Regions from separate parts of the Photobacterium makurazakiensis genome, predicted to be linked through region 1. Evidence: predicted binding sites of a transcription regulator. Region 1 holds the regulator's gene; the other holds the start of a gene.

The links. Region 1 encodes MetJ, which represses methionine synthesis genes. Its sites were predicted from a motif close to TTAGACNTNTANANGTCTAA; they were not measured.
Region 2: a site for MetJ is predicted at 2,176-2,195, ahead of L4D09_RS11505 (MetQ/NlpA family ABC transporter substrate-binding protein). Genes of this name have one in related genera too.

Annotation. Positions count from the first base shown of each region.
Region 1 covers NZ_JAKJSJ010000013.1:151,864-155,877, reverse strand. The annotation lists gene L4D09_RS06300 (bifunctional aspartate kinase/homoserine dehydrogenase II) at 1-265, opposite strand, end outside; gene L4D09_RS06295 (O-succinylhomoserine (thiol)-lyase) at 265-1,431, opposite strand; gene metJ (met regulon transcriptional regulator MetJ) at 1,612-1,929, shown strand; gene L4D09_RS06285 (malic enzyme-like NAD(P)-binding protein) at 2,008-3,258, opposite strand; gene rpmE (50S ribosomal protein L31) at 3,647-3,859, opposite strand.
Region 2 covers NZ_JAKJSJ010000023.1:27,057-31,070, forward strand. The annotation lists gene L4D09_RS11500 (DHH family phosphoesterase) at 112-1,074, opposite strand; gene L4D09_RS11505 (MetQ/NlpA family ABC transporter substrate-binding protein) at 1,327-2,130, opposite strand; gene L4D09_RS11510 (LysR family transcriptional regulator) at 2,404-3,303, opposite strand; gene L4D09_RS11515 (L-lactate permease) at 3,477-4,014, shown strand, end outside.

The sequences.
Region 1 (4,014 bases):
CACCATCATGTAGCAAGCTTTCAATCAAGTGCTGCTGAAATTGGCGTAATGACTGTAATGTTTCATGGGCTTGGCGGCCATCTTTACCCAGCAACTCGATCCATTGGATCAGGTTATTCGTGGTTTTGCCTGCCGCTGATACCACCACTAAATCATTCTCACCAGAATACTGATTGAGGATATCAACAACGCGACGATAACATTCAGGATCAGCCAGACTACTACCACCAAATTTATGAAGTTGGCGTACTGCTAGTTGAGTCATTACACTGCCTCCGTCACTTTCTTAAATGCTTGGTCAAGATCCGCAATCAGATCATCAGCATCTTCCAGACCAACGGATAAACGCAATAAAGAAGGCTTCAAGCCCGCTTCTGCCTGCGCTTCATCCGACATTGCACGGTGAGTCATGCTGGCAGGGTGACAGATCAAACTTTCAGTACCGCCCAGCGACTCTGCCAGTGAGAAAAACTTCAGCCCGTGAACAAACTCTTCAAGCTGCGAGTAGGTTCCTGCTATCTCAAAGCTCAGCATTGAACCAAAGCCTTTTTGCTGCTTAAGCGCAATATCATGACCAGGGTGTTCAGGCTGGCTTGGGTGATAAATTTGTCCCACAAGCGGCTGTTGTTGTAGATAAGCCAGCACTTTGGCGCTGTTTTCTTCATGCATCCGCATTCTTGGTGCAAGGGTTCGTAAGCCTCGCAGTGTCAAATAAGCATCAAACGGTGCGCCCGTTGCACCAATGCAGTTAGCCCACCAAGCAATCGTCTCGGCCTGCTCCGCTTCTTTTGAGATCAATACACCACCGACAACATCTGAATGGCCATTGATGTACTTGGTTGTTGAATGGATCACAAAATCAGCCCCTAGTGCAATGGGCTGCTGAAGGATTGGTGATAAGAAAGTATTATCAACCGCAACCAATGCGCCTTCTTGCTTTGCTGATTCACACAATGCTGCAACATCTACAATTCGTAGCAATGGGTTAGACGGTGTTTCAACCCAAACCAGTTTTGGCTTTAATGCCAATGCTTGAGCCAAGGCCTCAGGGTCGGTTTGATCAACAAAACGGACCTTAAAGTCACCTTTCGTCGCTCGCGTATTAAACAAACGATAAGTACCGCCATAACAATCGTGTGGGGCAATAACCAGATCATCTGGGCCAAGCAAGGCTGATGCGAGTAAGTTAATTGCAGCAGTACCACAGCTGGTTACCACGCCACCCGCGCCGCCTTCGAGCTCTGCCAAGGCATCGGCGAGCATGTTACGGGTAGGGTTACCAGAGCGAGAGTAATCATATTGTGGAAGCTCACCCAACCGAGGAAAGCTGTAGGTTGATGTCAGGTAAATCGGCGGCACAACGGCATTGTGCTGAGAGTCTGACTCAATGCCAGTACGAACGGCTATAGTGGCAAGCTTCTTATCACTCATATTACTTTCCTTGTCGGGGCGAGCCCCTGCTGCGAATAACGTTTATGCAACAACATAACCATATTTGCAAAAGACGTCAACACTTCTAGACGTCTACATGTCTTTGCTTATGGCAGTAAATCCGGCTAGAATTCACTCCTATCATATTTATTCAATCAAACATCGCTGAGAAGGTTAACAATGGCAGAGTGGAATGGCGAATACATCAGTCCATACGCGGAACACGGTAAGAAAAACGAACAAGTAAAAAAAATTACTGTTTCGATTCCATTGAAGGTGCTTAAAATTTTAACTGATGAGCGAACTCGTCGTCAGGTGAATAATTTACGCCATGCCACCAACAGCGAGTTGCTATGTGAAGCTTTCTTGCACGCATACACGGGTCAGCCCCTGCCGACCGATGAAGATATCCGTAAAGATTGCCCTGACGACTTGCCAGCCGAAGCAAAAGCGCTGATGGAAGAGATGGGCATTAAGTACGAAGACATTAACGAGTAAGCCTCACTTTTCTCGTCAACAAAAACCAAAAAACCAGCCTGGGGCTGGTTTTTTATTGGTCAGGTAATCTAAAGCAGATTAACTTTCCATATAACCGACAGGCATCTCGATTCGAGCTACACCCGAATCAATCGCTGCTTGCGCGACTGCCTTCGCAACGCGTGGTAGCAAACGTGGGTCCATCGGTTTTGGAATAATATAGTCGGTGCCAAACTCTAGTTTATCGACACCTGCCGCTTTAACCACTTCCGTAGGTACTGGCTCTTGGGCTAGTTCACGGATCGCTTTTACCGCAGCCAATTTCATTTCATCATTAATTTCACTCGCACGCACATCCAATGCACCGCGGAAAATGAATGGGAAACAGATAACGTTGTTTACCTGATTCGGGTAATCAGAACGGCCTGTACCCATAATTAAATCATCGCGAACGGCATGGGCCAGTTCTGGTTTGATTTCTGGATCAGGGTTTGAGCAGGCAAAAACAATCGGCTGATCCGCCATGAGCTTAAGCAGTTCTGGCGCAAGCAAATCTGGACCAGATACACCGACAAAGATATCAGCACCTTCGATAACATCTTCTAATGTGCGCTTATCAGTATTGTTGGCGAATAGTTGCTTATATTCATTAATGTCGTCACGACGCGTATGGATCACACCTTTACGGTCAAGCATGTAGATCTTCTCACGCTGTGCGCCACACTTGATCAATAGCTCCATACAAGCAACCGCAGCCGCACCAGCACCTAGACAAACAATCACAGCTTCGCTAATTTCTTTGCCTTGAAGCTCAAGTGCATTAAGCATGCCCGCAGCCGTTACAATCGCAGTACCGTGCTGATCATCATGGAAAACCGGTACATGACAACGCTCAATCAAACGCTTTTCAATCTCGAAGCAGTCTGGGGCTTTGATATCTTCAAGGTTGATACCACCGAAGGTGTCAGCAATGTTCGCAACGGTATCAACAAACTCATCGATCGTACGGTGTTTAACTTCGATATCAATCGAATCTAGACCAGCGAAGCGCTTAAACAATAGCGCCTTACCTTCCATGACTGGCTTCGATGCCAATGGGCCTAAATTACCAAGACCAAGGATCGCAGTACCATTGGTGATAACAGCAACCATGTTGCCCTTACCCGTGTACTTATAAACATTCTCAGCATTCTGTGCGATTTCACGAACTGGCTCAGCCACACCTGGGCTATAAGCGAGAGCAAGATCTTCTACAGTATTAGCTGGCTTAGTGAGTTCAACGGCAATTTTGCCTGGTACTGGGTAGGCATGGTAGTGCAAAGCTTGTTGGCGAAAATCTTCAGACGACATAGTGTTCGAAATCCTGACTGGAAGTGACTTTATTTAATAATTTAGAGGTAAAGCATATTCTATAGCAGCACAAAATCCTAGCATCGAACATCTGGTCATGCCATTAATTCCCGAGCGGAATAGTCAAGTAAAGACAAAAGTGGTCAATAACTATCAATTTCATCGCTTTCAATCACGGAATATAATCGCACAGTTAAACCTATACAGAGTTATTCGTGCAGTCTTTTTGATTCAGGGCGATATAAATTAATGCATCAGCATGCACTTGATTATAAAGATACTAGTAGAAAATTAAGCAGAGATTGGTCGAGGGATGTTCAGTCTTATAATAAATAGGCATAAAAAAGGGACGCCGTAGCATCCCTCTTCTTTCAACATTTTCTGCCAATTACTTGGTAGAAAGAGCACCGAAACGCTTGTTGAATTTGTCGATACGACCACCAGTGCTAACCTGACGCTGCTTACCAGTGTAGAAAGGGTGACACTTATCGCATACATCAAGGTTGATGTCTTTGCTCATAGTAGAGTTAAATACGAAAGTGTTGCCGCAAGAACAACGAGCGTTAACTGCAGTGTACTGTGGGTGGATACCTTGTTTCATGGGATAACCTCAAAAGTAAGGCCGTGTCGCTCTCCCGATCCAAAGCCGGGCACCACACGTCGTTAATAATAATAGTGTAACGGCAGCATAGCCAATACACCGAATTCAGGCGGCGTATAGTAATCAATCATCCTCCCCAGATCAACAGATACGCT
Region 2 (4,014 bases), on a different contig from region 1:
CATACGGTACCTATCACCCCATGGAAGCGAATAACAATAAAGTGGTCACTTAACTCCAAATTATTCTGAATACCCATTAGCCTTGATTAGGCATTATACATCCGAGATTTTTCATGTATAACGACTTGAAAGGATATGGATAAACCGAGACCTATCTTCAAGGGCTAGTGCATTGATTCCAGCTGCCGCTTTACGTCCACCACCAGTCTTAAACTGGGTACAAACTTCATCAGCCCCTTCGCGGTTATTCAATGGCGCTCTAACACTAACAGTATAATCTTCCTGATTTGCATTTAACGTTAGCACCGCATGCACTTTGTCGGGTTGCTGATTTGCTAATTCATTACTGAAAACACCACTTATTCGTCTTGCCCACGCTTCACAGGGCAATTCAAATACTCGGCTAATATCGTCATCATGAATAGCAGTTAATGCTGCTATATTTTTATAATCTTGCTCGTAGCCTTCTTTTAACAAGTAATACGGAGAACTTTGATCTTCACGTAAATCAAATGGGTTCTCATATTTCATTAGTGCAGTATAAAGCTCAGCGGGCGGAATATGTAAGTCAAATAGCGATGCACCATAACCGTTATAGTTGATTAATGTGCCAAGCTCTTTCAAAAATTCTATGTCTGCTTCAGCTAAATTTTGTTTTTTAGCCAATGCCAAAGCCGATGTGTACAGATTGTCTCCGAAAGCTGCAGCGATCGCCCAATGTACAAACTGACCGTTTAATTTATCATTAATTAATAAACTGGTACAAACCTCTGCATCTAAATTAATTAATGCTTCAAGGTTACTGCTACTCGGTATTACTCCAGAGCGGTGATGATCACAATAAAACACCTCAACACCTTGCGTTAATAAGTGCTCTAATTCTGGTAAATTCTTTTCCATCGAAATGTCTAACACTGTCGCAGACGTTGCATTGCCTTTCGCTACCACTTGCTGTAGCAGTTTAATGTCTCGTTTTACACCAGTGATCAACATACTTTGCTTGGGGTCAGCTAAGCGTAATTGTAGCAATGCAATAATGCCATCGGCATCACCATTAAAAATATCGTAATGCATACTCTTCCTAAGTTTGTATAAAGTCCAAAGTAACTTGGTAGCATAAGGCTAAATATAATACAGATCGTTATCTTATCAACCAATTATTACCCGTAACGCGAATATTAGACACTTAACTAATCGGGGGTGCTTTAGAATCTTGATATTTACGTGTGGATTATCGTCTTTACGTGAAAAGGGAGGACTCTAATACAATAAAACCCCAAATTTAGTTATCATTCGGGGCTTTATTTACATCAAGAAAAATCAGACTTAACTTGCTGGCTCAATCGTGCCATTAAAGGCTTCTTGCATAAATTCAGCTATCGGCTGAGAATGAAAAATGCTAACCACTTTTTGATAGTCGCTGTTATCTTTCTCGTCTTCCCGAGCAGCAATCACCATCACCGCTAATGGTGCATCTTTTGCTTCTAAAAACAAACCTTGTTTCTGTGGGTTTAGCCCAGCAGACATTACATAGTTCATGGTGATAGCGGCGGCATCAACGTCATCAAGACTCCTTGGCAATTGAGCAGCCTCTACTTCGACGAATTTCAACCCTTTTGGGTTATCAATAATATCATTCAGGCTTGCTGTAAAACCTACATCAGGTTTCAAGGTGATCAGCTTTGCTTCTTCGAGAAGCAGCAACCCTCTCCCACCATTCGTTGGATCATTGGGTATGGCAATTTGTGCGTTGTCAGGAAGATCGGCTAGAGAGCTATATTTATTAGAGTAAACCCCCATGCGCATAAGTATTGACTCACCAATAGAGACTAGATTGGCATTGTTCCCGTTATTGTAGTTTTCTAAAAAAGGTAAATGCTGATAGCTATTAAGGTTAAGACTTCCATCGGCCAAAGCCGCGTTTGGAGTGATATAATCTGAGAATTCAATAACCTCAATGTTCACGCCTTGTTTTTTCGCCTCTATCGCTACAGCCTCAACAACTTGAGCGTGCGGCCCTGATGTAGCTCCTATTTTGATAATCGAATCATCCTTTTGACCACAAGCCGCTAAGCTCACACAGGCGATTATAGATAGAATCCATCGTTTCATCTTGGCATGTTCCTTCATGACTAATCCTTTAATAAACAGATACAGCTTTAGACACCCATTACTTTAGACATCTATACGTCCATAATATACAGAGTGTATTACAATTCAAGTACTTCTACCGTAAGGCATAGGACTTAAAGGAATTATTTATTCCCAAAGTGAATATATGCCAATGCAAAAGCTGAACTTAAATAACATTTTTATAGATAAAGGCTTCTGAAAATAAAGCGTGAGCTTTGAGACACGAGAGCCAAGTCCCCCTGAAACTCACAATAGTAAAGTTATAAGTAACTAAAAGTAATGAGAAATCGTCAAATATCTTGTTTTGATATGCTCAATCAATAACTTTACTTTCTTAGGCGGCTGACGCGTAAATGGGTAAACAGCATAAATACCGAGTTTTTTTCCAACCAATTCAGGGAAAATATCCACCAGCTGACCATTACGAAAATCATGATATACCAAACAACGGGGAACATAGGCAATCCCATGCCCGCCAAGCGCGGCTTTTCGCAATGCAGTCGCATTATCAGTAGTGAAACTACCTGACACCCTAACTATATAATTACCTTCATCACCTTTGAACTCCCAGTCAGTAGCACCTGTAGTCTGGTAGGCATATTGAAAACAATTATGTTGTGTTAAATCCTGAGGGTTTAGCGGTTTACCATTACGGGCAATATAAGAAGGGGAAGCGCATACCACCCATTGAGAATCAAGAATATGACGGGCAATCAAGCTGGAATCTTCCAGATAGCCTGTACGTATAACCAAATCATAACCGCCATCAACCAAGTCGACAAAGCGGTTATCGAGTGACATATCTACTGTTAGGCCGGGGTGCATATTACAGAACTCCGCAACTGCATCAGCCAAGATCAGATCACCCGAAATACTCGGAACCGACATTTTTATATGGCCGCTAACACTTTCGCCAAAACCTGAAACTGCATCCATAGCCTCTTGAGCCGCTTGCTTCACATTTTTGGCGCCATGCGTAAGAGCTTTGCCTGCTTCCGTCAAAGTTAATTTACGCGTTGTTCGATACAATAACTGAACGCCAATTTCCTCTTCTAGCCTCGCAATTCGCTTGCTAACTACTGAGTTTGTAAGGTTATTCTGCTCAGCAACCTTACTAAAGCTGCCTAACTCAACGACCTGGGAAAATAAAATTAAATCATCTGCACGCATTCTATTATGTCACTTTTGGAATTAATCATTTTCATTATTTCCCTATATTAATAAAAATGAAAGGGGTAAATTCACACCCCGTTAACACAGAGATCACAAACATAATAATTACAATGCATCACCTACCCCTTTCAAACGGATAAATGAAATAATACCTGTACGAGGATGTACCAATGAGTGAAACATTACTGGCCTTAGTGGCTTTCTCTCCAATTGTGGTGGCAGCGATACTGCTGGTCGGTCTCAATTGGCCTGCAAAAAGAGCTATGCCTGTCGCCTTTGGCCTTACCGTTGTTATCGCACTAACGTTTTGGGATATGGCTGCTAATCGTGTATTAGCATCTGTCTTCCAAGGGCTTGGTATTACGGTATCCGTGCTTTGGATTGTGTTCGGCGCAATCTTCCTGCTCAACACACTAAAACACACTGGTGCGATAGCCACTATTCGCAACGGGTTTACCAATATCTCGCCTGATCGCCGTGTCCAAGCCATCATCATTGCATGGTGCTTCGGCTCGTTTATCGAAGGCGCTTCAGGCTTTGGTACCCCAGCCGCTATCGCTGCCCCGCTGCTGGTTGCTATCGGATTTCCTGCCCTTGCTGCTGTATTGATGGGGATGATGATCCAATCAACACCGGTATCATTCGGTGCGGTGGGTACGCCAATTATAGTTGGTGTCAACAAAGGGCTAGATACCCATAATATTACCG